Regions from separate parts of the Lactobacillus sp. UMNPBX6 genome, predicted to be linked through region 1. Evidence: riboswitches for the same ligand, from Rfam matches in the RefSeq annotation. Region 1 holds a riboswitch; the other holds the start of a gene.
The links. A riboswitch is a leader RNA that binds a small molecule or an ion and turns the genes downstream of it on or off. The one in region 1 is predicted to bind lysine.
Positions count from the first base shown of each region.

Region 2: another riboswitch for lysine. It lies ahead of lysA (diaminopimelate decarboxylase); the one in region 1 lies ahead of CP357_RS03260 (ABC transporter substrate-binding protein/permease).

Region 1 is NZ_PCZD01000011.1:23,301-39,420, reverse strand. Features, by position in the region: gene CP357_RS03300 (alpha/beta hydrolase) at 1-505, shown strand, start outside; gene cls (cardiolipin synthase) at 527-1,984, shown strand; gene CP357_RS03290 (hypothetical protein) at 1,979-2,458, opposite strand; gene CP357_RS03285 (NAD-dependent protein deacylase) at 2,550-3,254, shown strand; gene CP357_RS03280 (methylated-DNA--[protein]-cysteine S-methyltransferase) at 3,304-3,822, shown strand; gene CP357_RS03275 (TerC family protein) at 3,809-4,597, shown strand; gene CP357_RS03270 (DUF488 domain-containing protein) at 4,635-4,997, opposite strand; gene CP357_RS03265 (DNA-3-methyladenine glycosylase) at 5,067-5,699, shown strand; lysine riboswitch at 5,748-5,921, shown strand; gene CP357_RS03260 (ABC transporter substrate-binding protein/permease) at 6,027-7,640, shown strand; gene CP357_RS03255 (amino acid ABC transporter ATP-binding protein) at 7,640-8,395, shown strand; gene CP357_RS03250 (DUF805 domain-containing protein) at 8,476-9,408, shown strand; gene CP357_RS03245 (HNH endonuclease) at 9,507-10,421, opposite strand; gene CP357_RS03240 (YfbR-like 5'-deoxynucleotidase) at 10,422-11,066, opposite strand; gene CP357_RS03235 (glycosyl hydrolase family 8) at 11,153-12,256, opposite strand; gene CP357_RS03230 (glycosyltransferase family 2 protein) at 12,265-13,572, opposite strand; gene CP357_RS03220 (hypothetical protein) at 13,707-14,573, opposite strand; gene CP357_RS03215 (hypothetical protein) at 14,728-14,868, opposite strand; gene CP357_RS03210 (glycerophosphoryl diester phosphodiesterase membrane domain-containing protein) at 14,940-16,120, opposite strand, start outside.
Region 2 is NZ_PCZD01000015.1:3,851-19,970, reverse strand. Features, by position in the region: gene CP357_RS03965 (ribonuclease J) at 1-760, shown strand, start outside; gene CP357_RS03960 (tetratricopeptide repeat protein) at 763-1,596, shown strand; gene tuf (elongation factor Tu) at 1,786-2,976, shown strand; gene tig (trigger factor) at 3,121-4,452, shown strand; gene clpX (ATP-dependent Clp protease ATP-binding subunit ClpX) at 4,583-5,857, shown strand; gene yihA (ribosome biogenesis GTP-binding protein YihA/YsxC) at 5,847-6,437, shown strand; partial or broken gene CP357_RS03935 (amino acid permease) at 6,560-8,000, shown strand; gene dapF (diaminopimelate epimerase) at 8,042-9,046, opposite strand; gene CP357_RS03925 (aspartate kinase) at 9,039-10,412, opposite strand; lysine riboswitch at 10,616-10,790, shown strand; gene lysA (diaminopimelate decarboxylase) at 10,883-12,199, shown strand; gene dapD (2,3,4,5-tetrahydropyridine-2,6-dicarboxylate N-acetyltransferase) at 12,219-12,929, shown strand; gene CP357_RS03910 (N-acetyldiaminopimelate deacetylase) at 12,932-14,086, shown strand; gene dapA (4-hydroxy-tetrahydrodipicolinate synthase) at 14,088-15,023, shown strand; gene dapB (4-hydroxy-tetrahydrodipicolinate reductase) at 15,016-15,795, shown strand; gene CP357_RS03895 (aminotransferase class I/II-fold pyridoxal phosphate-dependent enzyme) at 15,816-16,120, shown strand, end outside.

The DNA.
Region 1 (16,120 bases):
CTTTGTTTTACCCTTTCTTTCTAAAAAATATCACTTCAAAAATTATATTGCTGTAGCTCACTCTTTAGCCTGTCCTTGTATCATTAGAACGGAAATGAAGCATGCCTCTAGTAAAACTTTCCCTCATTTAATTAAATGTGCGTTAATTGCCGGCCCCTTTGACGGTGTTACTTATCTAGGCGATATTCCTAACGTAAATATTCTTAATGAAAATGGCCGTCCTAGTGTCATGAATCCTCATTATTTATATTTGCTTTTTAATCGCCGAAAATTCAATTCAAATATTTCAGTGCTAAATATCTACGGCAATGTTCTTGATAACACTAACACTGATAAATTTATTTCTGTAGTTTCAGCTAAAAGCATCCGCTACATTTTGGCTCCTAAAGCACATTTCTACCAAGAAGTAGAAGTTCGCGGCAAAAATGATGCAGAACATAGTTGGATGCATGATAATCCATTCGTTATTGATATTGTTGATAAATTTCTCAATTTAAAAAAATAGACTGTATTTGGGAGGAAGAACATGGTCTGGTGGCATGATTTTATCAGAATTATCTTTATTACTAACACACTCCTTGCTTTTTACATCGTTTTCCACCGAAGGCGATCAGTTTCTACAACTTGGGCCTGGTTAATTGTTTTGCTTATTTTTCCAGTAGTTGGTCTTACTCTTTATGCATTTTTCGGCCGGGGTATTTCCCAGGAAAATATTTTTTCAATTAATAAGCAACACCACATTGGCTTACGCAACGTTCAAAAATCAATTGCCAAAGCACCCAAAGAAGTCAGCCCCTCTGACACTTCTAAATTAGGCAAAATCGCGATTCATTTTTTTAACCGCAATAATGAATCGCCTCTCACCAAAAACAACAACGTGGAACTCTATACTGAGGGTGAAACCTTCTTTCATGATTTGCTCAAAGACATAGTTCGAGCAAAGGAAACTATCAATGTAGAGTTTTATACTTTTTATAGCGACAATATTGGTAACCGTGTTTTACAACTTTTAATCCAAAAGGCTAAACAAGGTGTAAAAGTACGAGTTATCTATGATGCCTGGGGATCAATGGGTGCAACCAAAGCCTGGTTTGATCAATTACGCAAAGCCGGCGGAGAGGTTTTGCCTTTTATTACTTCCAGAAATATGATCACTAGATATCGAATTAACTATCATTTGCACCGTAAGATTGTTGTAATCGATGGGCGTATTTCCTGGACTGGTGGCTTCAATATCGGTGATCAATACTTAGGAAGGAAAAAGAAATTTGGTCATTGGCGTGATAGTCAGGTGCGCATCGTCGGCTCTGCTTCTTTGTTATTGCAAGAGCGATTCGTGATGGACTGGAACGCTTCAATCAAACGTCCTGAACAAATTATTCGCTTTAACGATACGCTTTTCCCTGATCTTGATGAAAAAAAGATCCATCGCGGAGATGTTGCTACACAGATCATTTCTGATGGCCCTGACCGTTATATTCCCTATATGCGTAACGGTATGATGCGCTTAATGCAGCTAGCGAGAAAAAGATTATGGATTCAAACACCTTACTTAATTCCTGACGATGCCGTCTTTGCCACATGGCAAACTATCGCTATGTCTGGTGTCGATGTGAGAATCATGATCCCGTGCAAGCCCGATCACCCTTTTATTTACCGGGCTTCTCAATGGTATGCCAATGAGCTTACACGCTGCGGCGTAAAAATTTATATTTATGAAGACGGCTTCTTACATGCCAAGACTACTATCATCGATGATTATTTTTCTACCGTTGGTTCGATGAATCAAGATTATCGTTCATATGATCTTAACTTTGAAGACAATGCCATTTTCTATGATAAAAAATTTACTAAAAAAATGATCGAAGTTTTTGAAGCAGATATGAAAAAATCTCACTTGCTTACTCACGAGGAAATAAAAAAGCAAGGTCGTATATTACGAACCTTGCAAAGTTTTTCACGGATGCTTTCCCCAATCTTATGATTGGATTTCAACGGGAATATTTTTACCTATATATTTTTGCAATGCGGCAATAACTTCGTTAACTTGAATCCGAAACCGCATCATATATGCCTTATTATTGTTAGTTCTAAAAATGGCCATTACTAATGGCTTTTTAGGATTAGGGACATTAATTAATGTGACACTAGAGATTTCATCGTACTTAACCGTTCGCTTAAAGTAACCTGAAACCACCATTTTTTTAGGACTAAAACCTGAAAAACCATCAACTATGCTAATTAACAAGAATAAGGCTAAAAATACATTTAAACCTGGATCACCTTTTTCAATGTAGTTCCAGGTAAAACCTAACCAAATAAAAATAATTGCCCAAACGATTGAGGAGATACGATAGTGTCCACGAAATTCTACTTTAGCTTGCCAATACCAACTGTAGCAAGCATAAGCTAGCATCAATATATTAACTACAATGTAAAAATAAGACATATAAGCCATAAAAATCCCCTCAAAAAATTTATTTCTTTTAATTATAACAAAGACAGGATTCATAATTAAACAAACAGATTATAGAACAGAGGCATAAACTATGAAAAAATCTGATTTAATAGAACTGCAACAAGAAATTGATAAAGCAAGCCACATCGTTTTCTTAACCGGCGCAGGTGTCTCAACTCATTCAGGCATTCCTGATTATCGTTCAAAAAATGGGATTTATAACGGCGTGCAAGAAAGTCCGGAAAATATTCTTAGTGAAAGCACTCTTTACAACCGTCCAGAATTTTTCTACCAATTTGTAATGAATAATATGTATTTCCCAGACGCTAAACCCAACCTAATCCACCAAAAAATCGCTCAAATTTGCAATCAAAAAGGTGATCTTATTACCCAAAATATTGATTGTTTGGATACGAAAGCCGGAAATAAACACGTGACAGAGTTTCATGGAAATCTATATAATATATATTGTACTAAATGTCACCATTCAATTTTTTACGAAAAATATTCTCAAAATTACATCCATCAAAATTGCGGTGGCATTATTCGACCAGACATAGTACTATATGGTGAATCAATTAAGCCTGAAACTTTAACTAAATCCGTTGAAATTATGCAAAAATCTGATTTAGTTATTATTTGTGGGACAAGTTTTGTAGTTTATCCATTTGCTCAACTTTTGGCCTATCGCAATGAGAAAGCAAAAATTTTTTCCATTAACAAAACTAAGATTCCTGCATCAGGAATTAAACAAATTATTGGTGACGCTCTTGATGTATTTAAAATATTGAATTAATATAACATTTAATATTTTCAAAGTGAAAATTTATGTAGGTGGTGAAAATATGGCAGAGGTTTTTTATTATGATTATGTGACGATCAAACCATGGACTTACTTTTTAACAGCTTCCATATTTGGTTTGACTTACGTAGGGCTCAAAGGTGACAAAAGCGTTTCTCCCATTTTTAGCTTTTATCCTCACCGAATGCTTGTACATGATCCTAAAAAATTAGCTCCATATATTGAACAATTAAAAGAATATTTCGCTGGAACAAGAAAAAAGTTTGATGTTCCGATTGATATTTCTGAATTTGGCACTGAATTCCAAAGAAAAACATTACAAGTTGTGCAAAATCTTCCATATGGTTTTACAGCCAGTTACGGTGATATTGCAACATCATTACCTAACGCTACTTCTGCACGCGCAGTAGCACATGCGGTAGCGTTAAATCCTGTTTTGATTTTTATTCCAGACCACAGAGTTATTCTCTCCAATAATCAAGTGGGAACTTATCGTCTAGGACAAAAAGAAAAAGTTAGGTTAATTGATTTAGAAAAGAGTCATATGCATGGCAATCTTTAAAATGTATGCCCCATTTTTTGACCTAGGCAACTGGGCTCATGTTTTAACCAGTGGTAAAGATTGGATGATTATCCTAACCCTGATTTTAATGGAATGTTTGCTTTCCGTTGACAATGCCGTAGTTTTAGCAGCACAAACGCAAGTGTTGCCTACAAAAGCAGAAAAGGAAAAATCATTATTATATGGTTTATGGGGTGCCTACCTTTTCCGCTTTATTGTTATCGGAATTGGAACATATTTAATTCATTTTTGGGAAATTAAATTAGCTGGTAGTATTTATTTATTCTACCTAGCTTTTAAGTTTTTCTATGATCAGCGTCACCCTAAACAAGCCGCTGAACGTGAAAAAGAAAAGGAAGAGCGTGAGGCCGCTCACCATAAAGGAAAGAAAAAGAAGAAACACGTTTTGTCTTTATTCTGGCGAACGGTTATCTCAATTGAATCCATGGATATCGTATTTTCTATCGACTCAGTTCTGGCGGCATTAGCTGTCTCAAGTAATCCTGTCGTAGTTTTAATCGGTGGAATGATCGGTATTCTCTGCATGAGAGGGGTTGCCGAAATAATTATTAAATTAATGGATATCATCCCTGAATTACAGCCGATGGCTTATCTATTAATTGGGATTATCGCCTTAAAATTACTTTTAGCACTTCCACCTCTTCGTTTTGAATTACCAAACATGGTTTTCGCTATCATTGTTTTTACTATTTTAACTTTGACTATTCTTTTCCACTTCTGGCGTGTTAAACGTCATGGACATAAGCATATTTAAAATAAAAAAGCTTGTCTGTTATGATAAGCTTCTTTATTTACTTCAATTTCTTTTCTACATATTTCTTCAAAACAACCGCTTGATTATGTTCCCTATTTTTAGCCCCATAAAGAAAGAGTACATCACCTATTTTCAATTTCTCTTGTACAGTTTTGATAAACTCAGGCATAAAATCATTGGCATCTAATTCTGTAATATACTTTTGTTCAAATTCCGGGAACTTCTCATCCTCATGATTAAACCATTTTCTTAAATCATTTGTCGGTCCAATCTGCTTATCCCATTCATCCAGGGCCGCTTTAACTTTGCTTATTCCTCGTGGCCACATACGATCAACTAATATTCTATAGCCAGCAGGTTGCTCATGATCATAAATTCTTACTAATTTTATTTCACTCATTTGAAAGAATCCTCTCTTTTAGATTAGTCTATAACTAAGATTAAAAAATTTAAACCAGAAAGGCGTTAAATGAACTACACAAATTACTTTACTAATCGTCCAACTGATGAAATTACACACGATTTAATTGGACGACCTCTTATTTATAATGAGGGAAAAGAAAAATTAGGCGGCTATATTGTCGAGGCTGAAGCGTACATGGGCAAAGATGATCGTGCAGCTCACTCTTATGGCGGTCATCGCAGTCCCGCTAACGAAGGACTTTACCGCCGCGGCGGCACCATTTATATCTACGCACAAAGACAATATTTCTTTTTTGATGTTGCCTGTCAAGAAGAAAATGAACCACAAGGGATTCTTATCAGAGCAATTGAACCTGTTTGGGGAATTGATACTATGATTAAAAACAGAAACGGCAAAAGCGGCGTTTTGCTTACTAATGGCCCAGCCAAAATGATGCAGGCTTTTGGAATACACGACAAGAATTGGAATTTGCATTTTCTTTCTGATTCTCCATTTATAATTGATCTTGAAGACAAACACAGAAAACCTGCCCAAGAGATTATTGCAGATAAACGCGTGGGTATTAATCAATCTGATCCTATTTGGGCTAATAAAAAACTACGTTATTACGTAGCTGGAAATCCTTACGTTTCAGATATGAAAAAGAGAAATTATGCTAAAAATAATGGATGGACTTGACATATTTTAATTTTTCTTTTATTATCTTTCCATAGTTAAATAATTTTCCAATGCAATAGAGGTTGCGACAACCACAAGATAATTCAGAGTCCGCGAAGACAATGAAGGTTATCTTAGGGCTGCCGCCGAAATGGATTTAACATTCGCGTGTTGATCTGTTGGGCTATAGAACAATATTCTATAGACTGTCCTGGTTAGTCCCCAGGGAGCGCTATAAGATTTGGTTTTAATACTGATGATTATGACCTCGTTGCTGATGAAGCACCGAGGTTTTTATTTACGCTTTATTGTATTGGCTTTATGTTGAAAACATTGGAGGGTTTTTCATTGAAGTCAAGATTTAGATGGATTGCAGCATTACTAACAATCCTGATCGGTTTATTTATTGGATTCAGCTTTAACAGCCGCGAGACTCAAGCTGCTAAAAAAGATTCCAGCGTATTAAAAATAGGTATGGAAGCTAACTATCCACCATACAATTGGACTCAACCTAAGAAGACAAACGGTGCTGTGCCAATTGATGGCTCAAATTCTTATGCAAATGGTTATGACGTTCAAATCGCCAAAATTATTGGTAAGAGACTTCACAAAAAAGTTGTGGTTGAAAAGACTCAATGGGATGGTTTATTACCTGCTTTAACTTCCGGCAAAATTGATTTAATCATCGCTGGTATGAGTCCTACTGCTGAAAGACGTAAGGCTATCAACTTTTCAGAGCCATACAGAAAGAGTACTTTCGTTGTTATTACCAATAAAGCAAGTAAATACTCAAATGCTAAGAAATTATCTGATTTTAAGGGTGCTAAGTTAACTGCTCAACAAGGTACTTTGCACTACGATTTAATCAAGCAATTAAAGGGTGCTAAGCGTGAACCAGCTATGCGTGACTTCTCAGCCATGCGTCAAAGTTTAGCTTCTGGTACCATCGATGGTTATGTTGCAGAAGACATCGAATTCGAAAGTTACCACAGCGTTAACCCTAACATCATTGCCGTTAACTTGAACAAGATGGCTGGTTTCCACGTTGATCATGATGATTCCGTAACTAGTATTGGTGTTAAAAAGGGCAACACTAAATTACTTAACGAAGTTAACGCTACTTTAAGAACTATTTCTAACAAAAAGCGTGAACAATTGATGTCACAAGCCGTTAAGGAACAACCTAAGGCTGGTAACGAAACTAAGAAGGAAAACTGGTTAGTAACTACTTGGAAGCAATACGGCAGCATGATCATGTCCGGTATTGGTATGACTTTACTTTTAGCCTTAGTTGGTACTATTGTTGGTTTCTTTATCGGTTTGCTCGTTGGTATCGTTCGTACCATCCCTACCCCAACTACTCGCGGTAAGCGTTGGGCTTTAAACTTCGTAAAATGGCTATTATCAGTTTACGTTGAAATTTTCCGTGGTACTCCAATGATGGTTCAGGCCGCTGTAATTTACTACGGTATTGCTCAATTCTGGCACTTAAACTTAAACAGAACTATTGCCGCTTTAATCATTGTTTCAATCAATACTGGTGCCTACCTTGCCGAAGTTATCCGTGGTGGTATTATTTCTACTCCAGAAGGACAATTTGAAGCAGCTAGTGCACTTGGTATGACTCACAACCAAAGAATGTGGCATATCATCTTGCCTCAAGCTATTAGAAACTGTTTACCATCAATCACCAACGAATTTATCGTTAACATCAAGGATACTTCAGTATTGAGTATCATCTCAGTTTCTGAATTGTTCTTCGTTGGTACTACTATTGCCAGTCAATCATTCAAGTTCTTCCCAACTTACTTAATGATTTCGGCAATCTACTTAATTTTGACATTTACTATTACCAGAATCTTCAACTTTATTGAAAAGAAACTTGAAGGTAAAAAGAACTACAACTTGATGGCTAACCAAGTTCAAGTTGGTACTCCAAAAGATGCGGAGGCAAACAATTAATGACTGAATCAAACGAAGTAATTTTAAGTTTAAAGCATATGCAAAAGTCCTATGGGGCTCACAAGGTATTGAAGGACATTTCTTTCGATATCAACAAAGGCGAGATCGTGACCATCATTGGTCCTTCCGGTGGTGGTAAGTCTACTACCCTTCGCTGCATCAACTTGCTCGAAGAACCTACTGGTGGCGAGATCGATTTCCACGATGAAAACATTTTGGCACCTGGTTACAACCGTAATACCTTTAGATCCAAGGTCGGCATGGTATTCCAGCAATTCGACTTATTCGAAAACAAGAATGTTTTGGAAAACTGCATGATCGGCCAAGAATTGGTCCTCAAGCGTTCAAAAGACGAAGCACGTAAGATTGCTATGGAGAACCTTAAAAAGGTTGGTATGGATCCATTTATCAAGGCTAAACCACAACAATTATCTGGTGGTCAACAACAGCGTGTTGCTATTGCCCGTGCGATTTCAATGAATCCAGAAGTTTTATTGTTCGACGAACCAACTAGTGCCCTTGACCCAGAAATGGTTGGCGAAGTACTAGACGTTATGCAAAAGCTTGCTACAACCGGTTTGACGATGGTGATCGTTACCCACGAAATGGGCTTTGCCAAGAGCATTTCAGACCGTGTATTGTTCATCAGTGACGGTATCATTACTGAACAAGGTTCACCTGATCAAATCTTTGATCATCCAAAGAATGAAAAGACACAAAAGTTCCTGAGTAACTTCAGAAAAATGGACTTTTAAAATTTTAAAAGCAGAGAAGTTTGATTACTTCCCTGCTTTTTTAGTTTATAATTAATAAAAAATTAATTGGAGGAATATTTATGAATGAAAGAGTGTATTACTTCGTCAAATCGTATGATGAAGATTTACCAAAACCACCAGCAGAAAGTTTTGGTCAAATTTTAAACGAAACCTACTTGCATCCCTTCGATTGGAGCGCAAGAACCACTCGTAAGTCCTACTGGTGGAGCGTCTTAACCAACTTCATTATTGCCATTTTAGCTATTGTAGTTGGCTTCTATGCTTTCAATGAAGGCCTTAATCCGGGTATCAGAGTAATCGACGCTGTGGTTGCGATTGCTATCTATGTCTGGGTATTTCTAGCTGGTCTTGGTCAAATGATCCGTCGTTTGCATGACGTTGGCTACAGCGGCTACTGGTACTGGGCTACCTTCACTGGTTATGGCACAATGTTTATGTTTTACTTAGCACTTCAGCCATCTGTCCAACACAAGGTTAAATGGGGCAAGTACTTGTTCAGCGATCAAGATTATCCTGAGGACGGCGCAAAAAGTAATGTTCCTATACCAACTATTGGTCAAATCTTGAAGGAACACTTCTTTGACTGCTTCAAGTGGGATGCTAGATCTACTAGAACCTCATTCTGGGTAGGTACTGCAATTAGCCAAGTTATCATGACAATCGGCGTACTTGCTTGTTACCTACTTGCTTTCATGCTTTTAGCTCCTTTCAGCGTTACTGAATTTGATTCTGGCGATGCCAAGGTAATCGGTGTAATCTTCATCATTTTTATTATTTCCTTTATTGCAGCAGCTATTTGGGCCTTTTTAGCACAATTAGGTCACACTGTTCGTCGTCTGCACGACGCAGGCTTTAACGGTGGTTGGTGGTGGCTGGGCGTAATTCCTTACGTTGGTCAACTGTTGCTAGCATTCTTGCTCTTCCACCCTACTGTCCAAAATGAAGTTAAATGGGACAAATATTTATTTGATCCAGAAGATCGAATTAGATAGATCAAAATTAAAAAGATCATTCCTATATGGGGATGATCTTTTTAAAACTCATTTTCTATTTTGAATTGAGTTTACAAAAAATAGCGCTTTTTTACGTTTTAAATAATATCCTTATTTTCCTTAATGCGAGCTAATTTCCAGCCCGTATCAAAATACATCTTGCGCGTTTGACGCAAATCATCATAATCACTTTGTAAACTATCAATGGCATCCTGTAAGCCCTTATTTTGCTTTCTAATCGCATTTAGCTCAGGATCATTGATCACACCCTTAAGGTGTACTTGAGCCGCTAAATAGCGCCGACGATGCTCAAATTCTTCTCTCAAAGTACCCAGCGCATCTTCATACTTAACTAGCTTTTTATTGATCTCAGAAATTTGATCATTCAGTTGAATAAACAACTTATAAGGCATATCCGACTTAATTCGGTTGCATTCCGCACAAGCTAAAGTTAAATTATCTAAGCTGTTGTTGTGACTAAGAGAAACAGGATCCTTATGATCTACGCTGCGGCCACGTCTGCCGCAATATTGGCAGCGGTATTTATACTTGGCCCGAATGCGTTCACGATCAATAAAATCAACTTCGTTTAACTGGAAATTGATCTCCAAATCCATTCCCTTTAAATTTTGCTCAAAAGTTACGCCTTGGTTAGGCACATAATTAAGCTTGCCATCTTCGCTTTTAATTACCGCCAAATTCAAATCAGACCTTTTAATCTGTTGGCGGGCGATTTCATTGCCATCATAATCTTGTAAAAAGGCCTCGTATTTTTTACGGTCCTTTTTATTTTTCACAATAAAACCTGATTGATCTTGTTTCTTTGCACCGACAAACGTGTAAAGCAAGCTTTGAGCAAAAGTTGCGACCGCATCATTTGCGTAATCTTCCGGATTCAGGTTGCGCGTGATACAAATGTCGCAAATACTGGTCAACTTAGGATTCATTAACCCCTCTTGCTTAAAATGCAAAGAGTCCATGCGTAGCCCGCATGAACTACATTGAAATTTCACCTAATCATCCCCTAACAATAGAATGCTAAAAGCTATTCGTTGCATCTTATCCTTTCCCGCGAAATCACCTTTAAAAAGATCTGGCAAAATTTTCTTAATAAAGTATTGTACGCAAACTAAATCGTCGAACTTCTTGATCGTTTCAAGACTTTCCTTGAACATTTGCATATAAACCGGGTTCGGATTACCTAATTCGATTTCTCCATAAGCTTCATATAACAAATCTAATTTATCACAGATTGATAAAATTTTACCCTCTAAAGTATCATCTTTGCCTTCTGAGAGACGTTTAGTATAAATTTCTTGAAATTCTTCTGGAATCTCATCCTTAATGAACTTGGTGGTCATTGTTTCTTCAACGTCACCGATCATCTTTCTAAGTTGAGGAGTAGCGTATTTAACCGGTGTCTTAATATCACCGATGAAACGTTCAGTATAATCGTGATTCAAACTCTTTTCGTAAAGGGCCTTCCAATTGATCTTCTTATTGCCGTGAACTTCTTCGATATCACCCATCATTTGTGCGAGTTCAGCTGTTCTGAAACAGTGATCAGCTACTGAGTGGTGATGATACTTGAAGTAGCCCGGTGCTCGATCAATTGACTCTAAACTATTAAATCCTTGAATATATGCATTTAATCCCATTTTTTTATCCTCCTCATTTTCCTTAAAATTTTTACTATGTTATCAAAGATTGATTTTCAATGCAAATAAAAAGAGGCCTTTGCCTCTTAAAATCTATGCGCCGGTGTCAGTATCGTTGCCATCGTCGTTAGTACTGCATCATAGTAATTATTTTTAGGTAATTTTTTAGCAAAAATATATTGCTGCGAATCAAACAAATTATCATAGCCTTGATTGCGATTTTCATTCACCGCAATATAAATTGGCGCGCTAAAGCTAGCTGATTGATAATTATTGACTGGCTTGCCTTTTAAAGTATAGCCTGCTGTAATTGTATTTTGCTTGCTAAAAAATTTAAGCAAGCGATGTACAGTATTCTTTGCTAATTTATCCTTACTAAATGCTAAATCCATTGGCACCCGGCAAGCATTGGCATAATAATCACCATCATATCGATCAGTGGTAACCCTTCCTTTAACTGGCTTAGCATCTTTTGATGTCAGCCAGGCAAAGTCTGGAACTAGGCCACTCTTATGCTGGTGACTCAATTGATTGAGCCGCTTGAGCATTGTTTTTTTAATTAAGAGCCACCGCGAATCATTGCTTTCACGATAAAATTGATCAAACATTGTCGGCAATACATCTGAAGTCCGCATTAAATTATAATACTTCGACTTAGAATCGGCCCAATTGCCCACCGTTAAAGCGTGCGTTGTCGGATTATATTCATAACGCAAAATATCGGCAATTAATTTTTGCCCTTGCCGCTGATATGCTGGGTTTTTCCATCTTTTAGCCGCTAAAAACAAAGCTTTAGCAATAAATAAGTCCCCATCAGTAGCGCTATTGCGTTCACTGCTCCATTTTCCATTTTTCTTTGTTTGCCGCCAAGCCATCAATTGCGTATTACGATCCCGGTGTTTTAAATAATACTGCACTAGCTTAGCAAAGTTGCTTTCTTTAACTGCTGGATCATGCGCCGCAATAAACATCCCATATCCTTGGCCTTCAGATAAAACCGTCACTTGTTCCTGCTTAGGCGTGGTATTAATATAGGCAAGATTCTTTTCTTCAACTACATAATTTTTATGCCAAGAATGTAGAAAAAAATTACGCACCGCTGAATTATTATCTGCTCTGATATAGATCATAATACCGGTAAATGCAATCGTTACGAGTAAAAATCCTAGTAGCATCCATCTTTTTTTCATCTCATCACCTAATCCGCAAATCTCTTAGTCTTAACCCATTTAGTACTATCACGATGAAAAACGCGATCTAGCATTACTGAAGTAACCGCATGAATTGATACAATGATGAACAATTGCGAATAAGTAAAATATGATGCTAAGGCTAGCCAAATCTGTTCGTCAGTTGCCTGCCCATATTGCGTAGTCATAGCTAGGTTAATTTGCAAAATATAAAGCAAAACCATCAATAGCCAATTAAAGAGCAGAATTTGAGCTAATAAAATATTACTCCGCGAAATTGTAAATGGTATTACTACTGCAGGATTCCAAAGATGGACGATTAAGGCAATCAAATTAGAAAAAAAGATCAGATCTGATAAAACAATCGCCAAATTAAACCAGAAAAAAGTGCAGGAATAATAGACAGTCTCTAATTTAACCCGCCAGTTGCTTTTATCAAAAAGATGGCAAAAATTATTGATCACCACTTCATAGTTACCTTTAGCCCAACGCAAGCGTTGGAAATAATAATCTTTTAAGCGTTCTGGTTCTTGCTGGAAGGCTTCAGAATTATAGGCTAAGGCAATCAAACTACCTGAGCCCATAATTTTAAAAGAAATATCAGTATCTTCGGTCAAAGCGCCATTGCGCCAGCCGCCAATTGATCTGACATAATCAGTATTAATAATAAAGTTAGTCCCTGGAATACGACCAATCTTAAATAATTGCCAGATACCGCAGTGTTGAATTCGCTGGGTAACAACAATTTTCTGATTGATACACTTAGTTAAAAAATTCTGCCGCGCATTTCTCGTCTTATTGCGCCCAAAAGCAGCCTTATATCTCACCGGATTTTCCAAAATCTTTTTAATTAAAAAATACAAAGCATTTTCTTCTGGCATGGCATCTGCATCATATACACCAAGGTATTCTCCTTGGGCAATCTTCAAAGCATCATTTAATACACCAGCTTTGCCACCACTACCTGTTCGTTCAATTACTTGAACATTGATTTCCCGTTCAGGATATTGCTTGATTATTTCCCGGGCAATTTTAGCAGTATCATCAGTACAATTATCAGCATAGATTAAAATTTGTAACTTATCAGCCGGATAATTCAAATTTAAAATTGCCTGCGTAGTTTTACTAATAACTAATTCTTCATTATGAGCTGGTACAACTAACGTAACTTTTGGGTAACGCTTAAGTGGCGTGATTTTAACTAAGAGCTTGCTGTGCTTTAACCAAAAGAAAACTGCACCACTTAAGGTAACTAGAGACATCAACAAAGAAAGCCAAATCGAGATTAACGTTAAAATTTGTAATGCTTCACTCATTTTTCGTCTTTTTTCCTTTTTTATTGATTACCGTATTTTCAACATTAAAGTAAATGACAAACGCACAAATAAACATAACTATGAAAGCAAGTAAAAAGATGCCTGAAATGCTTAAAGCTAAGAAATAAAACCAATTAGTCATTTGCTTCAGCCTTTAAATATTCAACAATTAAGTCAGTTTCCAATTCGCGGTCCAAATGTTTTACAATCACATTTGGATCTGTAAAACGATCCACGTTTGTTTCATCAATTCGCTGACTCGTCCATTTCAAGCCTCCGGGAAGATCATCTTGCACTTTTTTTAATTCCGCAATTGTCTCCTGATTAATCTGCTTGATAATGTCATCTCTTAATTCAGGCGAAATAATAAAAAAAGTGGCATCTCCTAAATAAAAGAGTTCCTCAGCTGCTAATCTTCTCTTTTTTAAGATATCAGCTAATTTTTCTAAATACTGCGCGTGCTCTTCTGGATGAAGTTGAGCAAACTGTTCGTGGTTAGCCCAACGCAACATTGATACATGCATCCATAAATGTAATTGTGGCCGTTCTTTAATATTACTAATTACTTTTGAATAAATTTTATTAGCAGTGTAACATGTATGCATTTTTAGAGTGCCATTGTAGCGTTTAAGGTAATTGCGAATATCTTGCCGATTTTTACTAATAAAACGCCAATCTAGGACATAATAGCGCAACACCGTTAAAAGCCCTGCCTCTATCGGAAAAGCTACCACTAAAAACCACTTTGCTTCTGTAGGAATTACAACATATCCCAGCACTAAAAAGCCCGCTGCAATCGTCGTTAACAAAATTATCAGCCAGCTAACCATTATATTAGGCAACAATAATCCCGTCATAATAGCTAAAATTAGAATTAAAAATAAGCCATTGACTATATTTGCCGAATATTCTTCCACTTGAAAAACAGCAATTACTGGAAAAAGTATTGCTGCAACGAGATCTAAATAGATCAAAATATTGTATTTATTATTCTTATTCATATATCTAACTATCTATATCCTATATATTTTTTAGAAAAACATAAGTTAAATTATATTCAAAATTTTTTTAATGTCCATGCATAGATAAAATTTTTTTAAACAAAAAAAGCTAGAAGCCTTAGCTCCTAGCTTTTAATTTCAATATTATCAAAGACTACTTGTTTTCGTCTTTTGCGGCCTTGTTCAAGAAAGCAACAACTGCTGCTACGTGAGCAACACGCTTCTTTGCGTTTCTCTTGTTCTTAGGTCTTTGGTTTGGTTCACAACCAGTGTTGTAATTTTCACCTTTACGCATATGCTATACTTCCTTTCAGATTTTCGAAAATCTAGTATAGTTTACCATGTTCAGCCCTTCAGATCAAGTCTTCATGCAGACTCAAAATTTTTCGACAGATGCAGGACAACAATATAATTTAAGATTCGCGTAGCATAACTAGCATCCTTTTGGAAACTTTTAATTACCTTTTTAGCTAAATCAACTCGATCAGTAATTAAGCCATCAACTTGTTGATACATCATCTTCTTCATTAATTTTTCGTCATTAACTGTCCAGGCATAAACAGGACGATCCTGCAAATGGGCTTGCCAAATAAAGTCTGAATTCAAGGTAGAATATTCCATTGAATATCCACTAGCAACACTTTGCGGATAAGTAAAATTATAAGGTTGAATGTAAAAGACAACCAAACGTGGATTAATTAAGTGCAGTCCTTCAACCACGCGATAGTCGAGTGATTGTACTTGATACGTATTTTTGAGAATCGTTTTGCCATATTTTTGATTAAAGCGCTGCAGCATTTTCTTCGAATCTTTAGCCGTCGTTTTAATTTCAATTAGCAATTTTTGATGCAGTCTTTTGGCTTCCTCAAGATATTGATCAAAGCTAACTAACTTAGCATGATAGCCGTCTTCTTTGGCAGTTAACTTTTCTAATTGCCGTAAAGTTAAATCATTCGGGGCTTTATTAACTCCCGTTAGCTTCAATAAATTCTCATCATGAATTACGATATATTTTTTATCCTTAGTTTCATGAACATCAATTTCAACGTAGTCCGGCTTTTCTTTAGCCGTTTTTCTTAATGACTGTAACGTGTTTTGTACGCCATTTTTATCATCAACGCCGCGATGAGAAATAATTACTGGCGCTTTAGCATTTACACTAGTCAAATATAAATAATTGGTGGATATTGCATCAATCATTACTAGTACAAACACAACTAATGTACTTAGAATTATTTTTTTAGTTTTACCTGTTTGACTTATCTTTTCTTGCCTTAAAGCTTTCAAAATAATAGATAAGCCCAGTACACTAACATAGACTAACGCTACTTCACTAATAATTTGAACAAGCGAAAGATTGATAATGGCTACAATTAACGGACATTTCCCAGGTAATAAATCAACTAATAGCTGCAAGCAATACATTGCTAAATAGAAAATTGTCATGACTGCTGCAGATAAAACGGCTAAAACAATAATCCTCCAGCAAATCGTCCGCCAACGGTAGTGCGCCGTTAATCGCCAACTTCTTTTTACTGCTTGCGCCG
Region 2 (16,120 bases), on a different contig from region 1:
GGTGGCTGAAACCAGTGACCTTGTCTATAAAGCAGGCGGAACAGTTATTCAATTGGGCCGCAACATGCATACTAGTGGGCATGCAACCGGTCGTGATATTCAATTATTGATTGATACTTTAAAGCCTAAGTTCTTAATCCCAGTTATTGGTGAGTATAGATTATTAGAAATTGTTCGTAGCTTGGCTATTAAGACTGGTATGAGTCCTAAGAATATCTATATTACTAAAAATGGTGATTGCTTAGACTACGACTTTAAGAAGAAACGCTTCTACTTATCTGATCCTGTCCCTGGTGAAGACACTATGATCGATGGCTCAGGTGTTGGTGATGTAGGTAACATTGTTTTGCGCGATCGAGAAGTGCTTTCTGATGATGGTATTTTCATTGCTGTAGTTACAATTGATCGTAAAAAGAAAAAGATTATCGCAGAACCTAAAGTAACTAGCCGTGGATTTGTCTACATTAAAGCCAATAGACAGTTGATGAATGATTCAATTGATGTGATTAAAAAGGCAATTAACAGCAACTTCGAGCACAAGAAGTTTGATTGGACAGAATTAAAGCAAGATATTCGCAGCGATTTGGAGAAATTCTTATATAAGAAAACAAATCGTCGTCCCGTTATTTTGCCAGTTGTGATGGAAGTAAACCAAAACCGTCATCGTGCTATGCAAAAGCGTAATGAGAAAAAGCAAGAAAATAACAAATCACATTCATCAAACAATAAAACAAGAAATAATAAAGAAAAGAAAGAATAATTATGACATCAGTAAGTCAAAAGAATTTATTGAAACTTGCTGAAGAAAATAAGCACAGGGGAGATCTTGCTGCGGCAATTCAAAATTTAGAAGAAGCATTGCGAGGAGAGCATTCATTAGATGTGATCTTGGAGCTTTGTGATCTCTATTGTGCAAATAAACAAGAAGATCAGGCCTATGCTTTAATTAAAGAAGAGCCTGATCTTTTTTCTAATAAGCAAGTATATCGGATGTATTGTAAAGTTTTAAAGGAAAATAACTTTTTAATAGAAGCTTTACAGTTAAAAGAAATTACAGGGTTAGAATTACCTTTTAAGGTGCAGCCTGTTTCTGAAGAAAAGCAACAGCAAATTATGCAGTCTTTTAAGGCAAAAAAGCAGGTTAACCAAATGGATTATGAAAGCTTGCATAAATTAAATTTGGTTAATTTTACAACTTTTGCTCAAAGTATTTTATTAGAACCTATTTCAGAATTCGCTGTGCGCTTATCTCTTTGTGAAGATCTTATTAGACTAAAGTTGAAAGATAAATTTAAAGTGTGGGTTCTGGATGATTTAACCGAATTTATTCCTGCAGATACTTTGCTTTTAGAAAAAGCCCCTAAATACAAAGAGATAATTTCAGCTATTGGGGCTAAATTTAGTCATAATCCTAGTCAATTACCGCTTATGATTGGTGAAACCAATTTAGTATTAGGTAGTTTGTACCCTAAGCTAGATGATTATGTAGATGAACCTGATAGTTTTGCTAGCGATTTGGTAGCTTATTTGCAACAAAGAAATGGCAGAACTCATCAAGATTTATTTGAAAAAATTTATCGAAAATTTACAAATTAAAAAATAGGTAAAAAAGGTTTACATTTTCAAAGTATTTAGTATAATTAGCAAAGGATATTTTCGTTAGGCAATTTAGCTTAAGCTTTTTTACTAGGCAATTGCCGAAGAAAGTAGTACAATATTCAACAGAGAATTATCCGTTAACTTATCTCAACGGACTTCTTGCAAATTTACAGGAGGGTCATTTTAATGGCAGAAAAAGAACATTACGTTAGAACTAAGCCACACGTAAACATTGGTACTATCGGTCACGTTGACCACGGTAAGACCACTTTAACTGCGGCTATTACTACTGTTTTAGCTGACAAGGGTTTGGCTAAGGCTGAAGATTACTCACAAATCGATGCTGCACCAGAAGAAAAGGAACGTGGTATCACTATTAACACCGCCCACGTAGAATACGAAACTGAAAATCGTCACTACGCTCACATGGACGCTCCAGGCCACGCCGACTACATCAAGAACATGATTACCGGTGCTGCACAAATGGATGGTGCTATCTTAGTTGTTGCTGCAACTGATGGTCCTATGCCACAAACTCGTGAACACATTTTGCTTGCTCGTCAAGTTGGTGTTAACTACATCGTAGTATTCTTAAACAAGTGCGATTTGGTTGACGACCCAGAATTGATCGACTTGGTTGAAATGGAAGTTCGTGACTTGTTAACTGAATACGATTATCCTGGTGACGATATTCCAGTTGTTCGTGGTTCAGCTTTGAAGGCTTTACAAGGCGACAAGGAAGCTCAAGAACAAATTCTTAAGTTGATGGACGTCGTTGATGAATACATCCCAACTCCAGAACGTCAAACTGACAAGCCATTCTTAATGCCAGTTGAAGACGTATTCACTATCACTGGTCGTGGTACTGTTGCTTCAGGTCGTATCGACCGTGGTACTGTTAAGGTCGGCGATGAAGTCGAAATCGTTGGTTTGGTAGACAAGGTTCTTAAGTCAGTTGTTACTGGTTTGGAAATGTTCCACAAGACTTTGGACTTAGGTGAAGCCGGCGATAACGTTGGTGTATTGCTTCGTGGTATTGACCGTGACCAAGTTGTTCGTGGTCAAGTATTGGCTGCTCCAGGCTCAATCCAAACCCACAAGGAATTCAAGGCTCAAGTTTATGTCTTGAAGAAAGAAGAAGGTGGACGTCACACTCCATTCTTCTCAGACTACCGTCCACAATTCTACTTCCACACCACTGATATTACTGGTGAAATTGAATTGCCAGAAGGTACTGAAATGGTTATGCCTGGTGATAACACTGAATTCACTGTTACTTTGATTAAGCCAGCTGCCATCGAAAAGGGTACTAAGTTCACCATCCGTGAAGGTGGTCGTACCGTTGGTGCCGGTCAGGTTACTGAAATCCTTGACTAATTTCTAACGATATAGCAAAAAAGATGCACTTCTTCACAGGAGCGCATCTTTTTTCTTTTAGATTTGTTTTTTGTGCCAGTTTAAGGTAAGATAACTTAGTATGCAAGAAGCAAACTCAAACTTGACATTGGAGGTATTTTATTAATGTCTGTAAAATGGGAAAAGACCGGTAAAACAACCGGTGAACTTACTTTTGATATTTCAAAAGATGAAATTAAATTAGGTTTGGATCAAGCTTTTAGAAGAGTTAAGAAAAACTTACGTGTTCCTGGTTTTAGAAAGGGTCACGTTTCTCGTGTTATTTTTGATCAATACTATGGTGAAGAAGCATTATATGAAGATGCTTTAAACATTGTATTGCCAAATGCATATTCTGCTGCTGTTAAGGAAGCAGGTATTGCTGCAGTTGGTCAACCACAAATTGTTCCAGTATCAATGGACAAAGATAAAGACTGGACTATGAAGGCTACTGTTACTGTAGAACCAGAAGTTAAGTTAGGTGACTACAAGGGTATCGAAGTTCCAAAGCAAAATACTCGTGTATACCAAAAAGACGTTGATGCTGAACTTGATAAGCGCCGTGAACAAAATGCTGAACTTGTACTTAAGAAGGGTAAGTCAGCTAAGGGCGACACTGTAACCATCGATTACAAGGGTACTATTGATGGCAAGGAATTTGAAGGCGGCTCAGCTGAAAACTACTCACTTGAATTAGGTTCAGGCGCATTCATTCCTGGCTTTGAAGATCAACTTATCGGTCACGAAGCAGGCGACGATGTTGATGTTGTTGTAACCTTCCCTAAGGATTACGGTGCAAAGGATTTAGCAGGTAAAGAAGCACACTTTGCAACTAAGATTCACGAAGTTAAGTCAAAGCAACTTCCTAAGTTAGACGACGAGTTTGCTAAGGATGTTGATGATTCAGTAGATACTCTTGATGAATTAAAAGACAAGATCAAGAAGCAATTGAAGGATCAAAAGGAACAAGCTGCAAACGATGCTATTCAAGAAGCAGCTATTGAAGGTGCAGTAAAGAACGCTACTGTTGATGAAATTCCTGATGCAATGATTCAAGACGACGTTGATACTCAATTGAACCAATACTTAGGTAACATGCAACGTCAAGGTATTGATCCACAAACTTACTACAAGTTGACCAATACTAATGAACAACAATTACGTTCACAATTTGCTAAGAACGCTGCTGAAAGAGTTAAGACTAACTTAGTTCTTGAAGCTATTGTTGAAAAAGAAGGCCTTAAGGCAACCAAGGAAGAAATTGATAAGGAAATCAAGGATCTTGCTGCTGAATACAACATGGATGAAAAGACTGTACGTAACACTTTGTCAGACGACATGTTAAGTCACGACATCACTGTACGTAAGGCTATGGATCTTGTTACTGATAATGCTAAGCAAGTTGCTAAGGCAAAGCTTGAAGCAAAAGAAGCAGAAGACAAGAAGGAAAGTAAGTAATAAATAAATTATTACTGATTTCTCATTAAAAAGCGGCTTTAGGCCGCTTTTTTTGATATTTAAGCTTAATATTTATCAAAATATGTTAATTTATGATAATCTATTTTGGTAGGTATAGGGAGGAAATATAATGGCAAATCAGTTTACAGATCAAGAAGAGATTAAATGTTCTTTTTGTGGTAAAACTCAAGACCAAGTCAAAAAAATGATCGCTGGTAATGGCGTTTATATTTGCAATGAATGCGTTGACTTATCTAAAAAAATCATTGATGATGAATTACGTGCAGATTCTGTTAAAACTGCAAGTCAATTACCAAAACCAATGGAAATTAAAAAACAACTTGATCAATACGTAATTGGCCAAAATCGTGCTAAAAAGGTATTATCTGTTGCTGTTTATAATCATTACAAGAGAATCAGTCAAATGGATGTTGATTCTTCTACAGAATTACAGAAGTCTAATATTGCAATGATTGGTCCTACTGGATCAGGTAAGACTTATTTAGCTCAAACTTTAGCTCGAATCTTAAATGTACCTTTTGCAATTGCAGATGCAACCACATTAACCGAGGCTGGTTATGTTGGGGAAGATGTAGAAAATATCTTGCTAAAATTATTGCAAAATGCAGATTACGATTTGGAACGTGCTCAACGCGGCATTATTTATATCGATGAAATTGACAAAATTTCTAAGAAATCTGAGAATGTTTCAATTACTCGTGATGTTTCAGGTGAAGGTGTACAACAATCATTACTGAAGATCTTAGAAGGTACTATTGCTTCAGTTCCGCCTCAAGGTGGTCGTAAGCACCCACAACAAGAAATGATCAAGATGGACACCACTAACATTCTGTTTATTGTTGGTGGGGCTTTTGATGGTATTGAACAAATCGTTAAAAATAGATTAGGTAAAAAGACGATTGGTTTCGGTGCTGAAAATGAAGTTGATAAAATTGATGCAGATGATTGGACTCGTCATTTAACTACAGCAGATTTAGTTAAATTTGGAATGATTCCTGAATTTATTGGTAGAATTCCAATTATCACAACTTTAGATAAGCTTAACAGTGAAGATTTGGTAAGAGTATTAACTGAGCCAAAGAATGCTTTGGTTAAGCAATATAAGAAGCTACTTTCACTTGATGGTGTTGACCTTAAGTTTACTGATGGTGCGCTTAAAGCAATTGCTGATTTGGCAATTCAAAGAAATATGGGGGCACGTGGTTTAAGAACTATAATTGAAAATTCAATTATGGATATCATGTACAAGACTCCAAGTGAAAAAGACATTGAAGCCGTTGAGGTAACCAAAGATGTAATTACGCGTCATGCTGAACCTAAGGTTATTCGTAAAAAGGATAAAAAAGAAAGTAGTAAAGCACAGGTAGGCGCTAATGATAATTAAAAGTAGTAGTTATGCTGTCAGTGCAGTTAGAGAAGATCAATATCCTAAGGATGATTTGCCTGAGATTGCATTATCAGGCCGCTCAAACGTTGGAAAGTCAAGTCTGATTAACACTCTACTTAATCGAAAAAACTTGGCTAGAACCTCTTCACAGCCTGGTAAAACGCAAACCTTGAATTTCTATCTAGTAAATGATGAGTTTTATCTTGTAGACGTACCAGGGTATGGTTATGCAAGAGTTTCGCAAAAGAAACGCCAAGAATTTGGTGAGATGATTCAAGATTACTTGGAAACAAGACCCAACTTAAAGGGATTAGTAATTTTAATTGATTCGCGTCATGAACCAACTAAAGATGATATTGCAATGTATAATTATGCTCAATATCTGAATTTACCTATTTTAGTTGTATGTACGAAGATTGATAAAATAAAAAAGAGCCAAGTAAATAAAGTAATGTCCCGTTTGAAAAAGAACATGGATCTTAATTATGATCATGTAACGGTTTTGACATTCAGTTCCGTAACTAAATTGCATGTTGCAGAACTGGGCAACTGGATTGAAGAAAAAATTAGTAAATAAAGAATGAGAAAGCTGTTAACTGGGGTTAGCAGCTTTTTCTTATGAGATGATTATTAGAATAAATTTACTTAAAAGAAAGGGTGCTAAAATTGAAAGTGTAGTAAAAAAGTAGAGGCTTCATCTTGGATGATAATAAAACACAGAAAAAGACATTAACTACTTTAAGCCTGGTTTTAATGATCATAACTACGGTTTATGGTTTCGGTAATGTCTCGGTTTCATACCGGCAAATGACTTATGCCGGAATTATTTGGTTTATTTTAGCCGGAATTTGTTTTTTCTTTCCAGCTGGATTAATGATGGCAGAATATGGTTCAGCCTTTCACGATGCAAAAGGTGGAATTTACTCCTGGCTTGCGGGCTCTATTGGCGAAAAATGGGCCTTTATCGGGACTTTTGTTTGGCTGGCTAACTGGGTACTTTGGCTAGTATCTAGTGCCTCAAGACTCAGGATTTCGATTTCAGCGCTAATTTTTGGTAAAGATACAACTCAGAGTTGGAATTTATTTGGTTTACATGGAACACAGCTAATAGGTGTATTGGCAATTCTATTCATGATTGTATCTACATACTTGTCTTCAAGAGGGATGACTGGAATTAAGATCATGTCCTCAATTGGTGGCTGGTTTATGGTCGGGATGAACTTGATTTTTATCTTATTAGTTTGTTAGTCATCATTATGAATCATGGACAATTAGCACAGCCAATCACTGGTTGGCAGAGTTTTATTATTTCACCTAATAAGGATTTCCAAACTCCAATTACTATTATTTCCTTTGTTGTCTATGCAGTATTTGCATATGGTGGTATGGAGACCGTAGGTGGGGTAATTGACAGTATGAAGCATCCCGAAAAAGATTTCCCTAAGGGCTTAATTATCAAAAGGATATCGTTCAAACCGGTGCTAACACCGGTAATATTACTTATGTGGTTTACGGGACTTTGGGTAAAGCGTTCGGTACCGCCTTACATTTGGATCCGCAGACTAGTTTAATGATTGGTAAAATCTTTACGAGAGCAATTGCCTTATCAGGATTAATGGGAATGATGGGTGCTTTCTTCGTATTACTATATTCACCCGTTAAGTCCTTTATCATGGGATCTGATCCACGTCTTTGGCCGAAGGCTGCAACTAAATTAAACAAACATGGCATTCCTGCTAATGCAATGTGGGCTCAAACTGTTTTCGTCTGCTTGTTAATTGCGGTCGTTTCCTTCGGTGGTAGTGCAGCTACAAGCTTTTATCAAATTTTGACCGATATGGGTAATGTTGCTGCAACCGCACCATATATCTTTTTGATAGGTGCATTTCCATTTTTCTTAAAGAAAGATTATCCGCGTAAATTTAGAGTATTTACGAATTATAAATGGACAGTAGCGCTGGTAGTATTTGTTGAAATAATTGTTTGCACGGGTATTATATTTACAGTTTTACAACCAATTTTGGAATACAGATATGCGACAGCTTTCTGGACTGGATTTGGACCTATTTTCTTTGGTTTAATAGCTTATATTTTTTATCGTACTTCAAAGAAAAAACATGGTTTAACCGATTTAAATTAAATACAAAAAAGACTCGCTTTAAAAAAAGCAAGTCTTTTTGATTACGCTAAAGTTGTAATGTCGTTGAATTTAGGTAAATTATCGACAAATCTTTCATAGGCGGTTTGTTCATTAGTTTCAGTGATTTGTGCATTAGCAAAGTTCCTATTTCTTAAATCCTCTTCAGCAATAGAAATTTGATGAGTAAAGGTCGCATTTCCAATGAGTTCAATCCAGTAATTATTGTCTTCATAGTGAACAATGGTTTTTACCATGCCGCCTGGATTGTAAACGTTGATTGGTGTGTCAAATTCTGCCATTTCTGGTTTGGTTAAACAAAATGCTAATGAGGTAGCAGACATTCCAGTTCCACAAGCATTGGTAAAGCCAACACCGCGTTCATAAGTCCTCACAAATAAGCGATTCTTATCAAGGATTTGAGCAAAATTAACATTAACACCATCAGTGAAGTAAGGATTCTCACTATTGAGTCGTTTACCGACGATTCCTAGGATAGGACCTGTTATTTGTTTTTGATTAACAAAGCTAATTAAATGGGGATTCGGCACGGCAATAGAAGAAAAACGTAAACCGGGATAAAGTTCAGGAGCAAAATCATCTATTAGACGATCATGTCCTAAATTATCAAATGGCAAGGCTTCTTTATTGAAATGGACAGGCGAAATTTCAACTGCAAAGGCAGGAACGCTTGGGGCAAAGTCATCGTCTTTTCTAACGCGGAGACTAGCATTCATTGTATCAACCAAGAAATTAGTTTTTTGGTACTTTTCACTTAAATAACGAGCGACAGTTCTAAGCCCGTTGCCACACATTGAAGCTTCACTACCATCGGCGTTGATAACACGCATTTGGGCCAAAGCATTTTCTCTGACTGGCTTATTGACTACTAATACACCGTCTGCACCGTCAAGAAGACCAGTTTGTGAATCTGTAAGCTTAATAGTTAATTCTTTTAGTTCAGAATCAGACAATTCTTGCTTCAATTCGGTTTGATCAAGGATAAAGAAATGATTTTGTGACCCATGTACTTTTAATAACTTAACCATGATTTTCTCCCTTCGTAAAAAATTGTTGATAGATAATTTTAACTGCTTCGTCTGCCTTTTCCTTCTTGGTTCCGATCATCATTGAGATTTGGGATGCACCTTGGTTGATCATGCGAGGTGAAATATCGTGATCACCTAAAGAATCTAAAATTTGGCGACTAACAACATGATATTTCTTCATTCCTTCACCAACGACCATGATAATGGCATAATCGTCAATCCATTCAAGTTGATCTGGATTGATTGTTGCTTGAATTTCATTACAAATTTGATCAATTAGCTGATCATTTAGGAAATCATTGTTAAAAATAATTGTGATGTCATCAATACCAGAAGGCATGTGTTCGTATGGCACATTGTGCTTGTACAAGATTTGTAGGATACGCAAAGTAAAACCAGCTTCTTTGTTTAGCAAATATTTATGCAAATAAAGAGCTGAGAATTGTTTTTGGCTGGTTACACCAGTAATAACATTATCTGGTACAAAGTCCTTGTCTGGAACGATGATAGTACCAGGTTGATCAGGCTCATGAGTATTTTTTACGTTGATAGGAATTTGGCCTTGAATAGCGGGAATCAAAGCTTCATCGTGAAAAACAGAGAAGCCCGCATAAGATAGTTCTCGCATCTCGCGATAAGTCATTTTCCTAATGGATTGTGGATTATCTACAATATGCGGATTAGCTGCAAAAATTCCGTTAACATCTGTAAAGTTTTCATACATATCTGCATGAAATCCGCGAGCTAGAATCGCCCCAGTAATATCGGATCCACCACGTGAAAATGTGGCAATATTACCTGATGGGGTGATACCGAAAAATCCAGGGAAAATAACCCGTTCATCAGGTTCTATTTTTACTTGGTCAAGATTGAGATAACTTTCCGGATTGACCAATGCATCGTTAGGTTCGCCTGTAACGATTAAACCCGCTTCTGTTGGATCAAGAAAGCGACTTTTAACACCTTGATGTTGCAATATCATGGCAATTAAACGGGCGTTAAGACGCTCGCCGTGAGCTTTAAAAGCGGCCATTAAGTAGCTCGAATTAGGATAATTTCTGCTAGGTAAAGCTAAAAGAATATCTTTGATAACCTTAAGTTCTTCGTCAGCTACACCAAAGAAATGCCCGATTTCTTGATAACGCATAAAAATGGTTTGGACGATTTCATCAGTATTTTCACTCTTAAGTGTCATATTGGCGTACTTGATTAAAAGATCTGTGATTTTGATGTCGTCATCGTTTCTTTTACCTGGCGCAGAAACTACGATTACGCGTCTTTCAGGATCACTTAAAATAATATTTAATGCTTGTTCTACATTTTGTCCGTTAGCTAAAGAGCTACCACCAAACTTAACTACTTTCATAACATAATCCCCTTAAAGTGAAATTTCATAATTCGTTAATTTAAAAATGGATCCAAACTAAATTAATTTGAATTTTAGCATTATTTTTTAATCTTGCAACAAAAAGTTGAAAATACTGGCCTTGAATAGAAAAGCATATATAGTATAAATTAAAAATCAATAAAAAAGTATTGACTAAAATTTAATAAAAATGTAGACTACATGTAAATCGAAGAGGCGCAACTGACATAAGTAGCAATTACGAGTTAGGCAAAACGAAGACTAATTGCGAAAGGGGAGGTTGCCGAAGCTTAAACCAGGCTAAAGGGATAAGCTGGGTCGTGATTGAATAAATTACGGACTGTCGCGGACAAAATTCGCGGAGCGCTATCGACCATTAGATTAAGTGAAGACTAATCCATTGTTTGTTTAGCGCAGACAATGGATTTTTTTATTGGGTGCTTCGCATGGATAGAGACTAGGGGCAAGATATGAATTCACAAATTTTAGAAAATCAGATCAATCAAGCAGGACATTTAACTATTGGCGGTGTTGATACAGTTGAATTAGCTAAAAAGTATGGCACACCTCTTGTTGTATACGATGTAGAGCAAATTCGTAATCAAATTAGAGCTTTTAAAAAGGTTTTTGAAGAAGAAAATGTAAAGTATGCCGTCAGTTATGCCAGCAAAGCATTTGCTTGTATAGCGATATACCGAGTAGCTGCAGCAGAAGGAGCTTACACTGATGTGGTTTCAGATGGAGAGTTATATACAGCCTTGAAAGCACATTTTCCAGTAGAGAAAATCAGTTTTCACGGTAATAATAAGTCCAAGTCAGAACTTGAAATGGCCGTTAAAAATCATGTGGGCAAAATTATTGTTGATAATTTTCATGAAATTAAGTTATTGGATCAGGTTTTACGTGAACAAGATACCAAAATTGATGTCATGTTAAGAATTACGCCAGGCATTTCAGCTCATACACATGAATATGATCAAACAGGTCAGGTCGATAGTAAATTTGGTTTTGACTTAGAATCTGGTCAAGCCGATTTAGCCTTAGAACAAGTTTTAGCTAACTCAAGAATGAATATGATCGGGCTACATGCTCATATTGGATCACAAATTTTTGAATTGAATGGTTTTGAAATGGCTGCTAAAAAATTAATGGAAATTGCTGAAAATTGGCGTAGTCAATATGGTTATACTGCTCAAGTAATTAATGTCGGCGGTGGCTTTGGTATTAAATATACTGCAGAAGATAATCCATTAAAGCCAGAAGAATTTGTTAGGGCAATTGTTAAAACTATCAAAGAAGAAGCTAAGAATGCCTCATTTCCACTTCCAGAAATTGATATTGAACCTGGTCGCTCTATCGTAGGACCAGCCGGTTATAACTTATATACAACAGGGAGTCGCAAAATTGTTCCAGGTCATCGTCCATATGTAACTGTAGATGGCGGTATGGGTGATAATATTCGTCCAGCTCTATATGATGCAAAATATGAAACAGTTTTGGCTACTGATCCTCGAGCTGAATTGACTGAACATGTCAGAATCGCTGGTAAATATTGTGAAAGTGGTGACATCTTAGCTGAAGATCAAGCACTTCCAGCAACTAAATCAGGCTCACTTTTAGCAATGCTTGATACTGGAGCATATGGTTATTCAATGGCTTCAAATTATAACCGCAATGCTCGTCCAGCTGTTGTTTTTGCAGAAAAGGGCAAGGCTCAACTAGTCATTAAACGAGAAAGTCTAGAAGATTTAGTTCATTTAGATCAACCATATAATAATGAAGATTAATTTTTAAAGGGGAAAGATTATGACGAAATTAGATGCAAAAAGTATTATCAATTATATTGGCAATGCTCCTAAAAAAACGCCAGTTAAGGTCTTTATTAAGGGACGACTTGATCAAATCAAGTTTCCAGAAGGAATCGACAATTTCACTGAAGCACATTCCGGAGTGATTTTTGGTGATTGGAAAGATGTTGAACCATTTTTAAAAGAAAATTACAACAAGATTCAAGATTATCGTATTGAGAATAATGCTAGAAATTCAGCTGTGCCTCTGATTGATATGAAGAAATTTGATGCGCGAATTGAGCCAGGTGCTATTATTCGAGATCAGGTAGCTATTGGTAAAAATGCAGTCATCATGATGGGTGCGATTATTAATATCGGTGCTGAAATAGGTGATGATACCATGATTGATATGGGGGTTGTTTTAGGTGGACGTGCAATCGTCGGCAAGCATTGCCATATCGGTGCAGGCAGCGTTTTAGCAGGCGTAATTGAACCAGCTTCTGCTACTCCAGTTAAGATTGACGACAACGTAGTAATGGGTGCTAATGCAGTAGTTATCGAAGGTGTCCATGTTGGTGAAGGTGCCGTAATTGCCGCTGGTGCAGTCGTAACTCATGATGTAGCACCACATACGATGGTAGCTGGCGTTCCTGCTAAAGTAATTAAAAAGGTTGACGATCAAACTGAGAGCAAGACAGGACTAGAAGATAACTTGAGAAAGATTTAATTATGGCAGTTTTAACTGAAAGCGGGCTAATTCAAATTAGAAGGCATTTGCATGAAATTCCTGAATTAGCTTTACAAGAAAAAGAGACACATGATTATTTACTAGAAGTAATTAAGGGATTTAATTCAGAGTTTTTAACTGTAAAAGTACCAGAAGAATTAACAACAGCGATTTTGGTACTAATTAAAGGAAGCAATCCGCAAAGAACAATTGGTTATCGGACCGATATTGATGCGTTACCAGTTGAGGAGAAAACAGATTTACCTTTTTCGTCAAAGCATTCAGGAGTTATGCATGCCTGTGGTCATGATATTCACATGAGTGTTGCATTAGGACTACTTAGTTATTTCAGTGAAAATCAGCCTAAGGATAATATGCTGTTCTTTTTCCAGCCAGCTGAAGAAAGTGAAAGTGGCGGTAAAAAAGCATATGAAAGAGGAATCTTTCAGGGGAAGTTTAAACCTGATGAATTCTATGGCTTGCATGATAACCCTGAATTACCGGCTGGAACAATTGGTTGTCGTGAAGGTACATTATTTGCAGGAACTACTGAAGTTAACATTGATTTGGTTGGTAAGGGCGGTCATGCGGCTTTTCCGCAGAATGCTAATGACACTGTGGTGGCTACTGCTAGTCTAATTATGCAAATACAAACGGTTATTTCACGAAGTATCGATCCAATTCAAAGCGGTGTTATCACTTTGGGTAAGGTTAGAGCTGGAACTATTAGAAATGTAATCGCTGGACAGACTCGGATTGAAGGAACAATTCGCGGATTAACGCAAAAAATGATTCTGCAAATTGATCAACGGTTGCGTGATCTATGTGAAGGTATAGCTCGTAGCTATAACATGAAAGTAAATCTTGAGTTAAATCAGGGTGGTTATTGGCCAGTAGAAAATAATCCAGAGCTAACTAAAAACTTCATTAATTATATGAAGAATAATCCGGAAGTGGATTTTGTTGAAACTAAGCCAAAAATGACAGGAGAAGATTTTGGCTTCTTACTTGCCAAATTTCCAGGAACAATGTTTTGGCTAGGTGTTGGTGATCCAAATTCACAGCTGCATTCAGCAACTTTGAATCCAGACGAAAAGAGTATTATGCGTGGAGTTAACGCAATTAAGGGATTTTTAATCGATAGAATGGGGAACTAATATGGCTACATTAATTGATGCAGATTTATTGACGGCAATTGTGACGCCATTTGATGAGAATAAAAAGATTGATTTTGATAGTTTGGAAAAATTAACCAATTACTTAATTGAGCGAGGCTGTAATGGCTTTGTGATAGGTGGTACGACCGGTGAAACCCCGACTTTGACTCATGATGAAAAGATCGAATTGTATAAACACTTTGGTCAAATCGTTAATGGCCGTGCTGTTGTGATTGCCGGAACTGGTAGCAATAATACTGCTGAAACAATTAAATTTACCAATGAAGTGGCAGAAATTGACGGCATTGATTATGCATTGGTTGTTGTACCGCCATATAATAAGCCAAATCAACGCAGCATGGTTGCTCACTTTACTGCAGTGAATGACAACGTTAAGATGCCAATTTTAATCTACAATATTCCAGGCAGAACCGGCGTCAAGATGGAAAAAGAGACGGTTGTTCAATTATCTAAATTAGATAATATTAAGGGAATTAAGCAATGTGCATCCCTTGAAGAAATGGAATACATCATCGATCATAAAGCAGCAGATTTTCAAGTCTTTACCGGAGAAGATACCCAAGCCTTAACTGCAAGATTGCTCGGAGCAAATGGTGTCGTTTCCGTAGCCTCTCATATTTATACTAAAGAAATGCGCCGGATGTATGATGCTTTATATGAAGGAAAATATCCCGAAGCAGCAAGAATTCAACGTTGGTTAACGCCTAGAATGCAAGCTCTGTTCATGTATCCATCTCCATCACCAGTAAAGGCAGTTTTAAATGCACAAGGTTTTGAAACAGGAGATTGTCGTTTGCCTTTAGTTGCCTTGAATGATGAAGAAAAAGTAACTTTAGCCCAGCATTTAGGCTTAGAAGATAAAGCCTTATTGCAAAAATTGCCACTAGATTTAGGAAAGGACCTTGAAAATGACTAAAAAAGTATTAATTGCAGGTTTTACGGGGGCCATGGGGCAAAAAGCCGTGAATTTAGTTAACAATATGCCAGGTTTTGAAGTAGTTGCAGGACTTTCTCCAATTGCCGAAAATAATCCTGAACAATATCATTTGCCTGCAGACGCTAAAATTTTTAAGAGCCTAACAGAAATTCCTGATCATTTAGCAGACTTTTGGATCGACTTTACTACACCTAAGGCAGTATATGACAATGTAAAATTTGCATTGCAACATCATATTAGACCAATAGTAGGTACTACCGGTATGAGTGATGAGCAAGAAGCAGAACTGATTGAACTTTCAAGAAAAGAAAAAGTAGGCGGTCTGATTGCTCCTAATTTTGGAATGTCTGCAGTTTTGTTGATGAAATTTGCAAAAGAAGCTGCTAAATATTTCCCAGATGTTGAAATTATTGAAATGCATCACGCTGATAAAAAAGATGCTCCGTCCGGAACGGCGCTTGCTACAGCTAAGATGATTGCTGAAAATCGTCCTGAACATCAAACAGCACCAGATGAAGTGGAAACCTTGAAAAATGTTCGCGGTGGTGATTATCAAGGAATCAAGATTCATTCAGTTCGTCTGCCTGGCTATATTGCACATGAACAAGTATTATTTGGGGGACCAGGTGAAGCATTAACTATTCGTCAAGATTCATTTGATCGTGGCTCATTTATGAGCGGAGTAAAAGTGGCGTTAGAAAAAGTTGACCAATTAGATGAATTAGTAATTGGTTTAGAAAATATCCTTTAAAGACAAAGGGAGGAAAGATTATGCCGGAATTAGCTAATGATTTAGGTTTTAGCCAAAAAGTACAAAATGTCAAAGCTTCAGGAATTAGAATCTTTGATAATAAGGTTTCAACTATTCCAGGAATCATCAAATTAACTTTAGGCGAGCCTGATATGAATACGCCTGAACATGTTAAAGAAGCCGCAATTAAAAGCATCCAAAATAATGATTCACACTATGCTCCTCAAAAAGGAAAATTAGAATTGCGACAAGCTATTAGCAACTATTTAGATAAGACTATCGGCGTTAAATACGATCCAGAAACAGAAATTGTAGTTACAGTTGG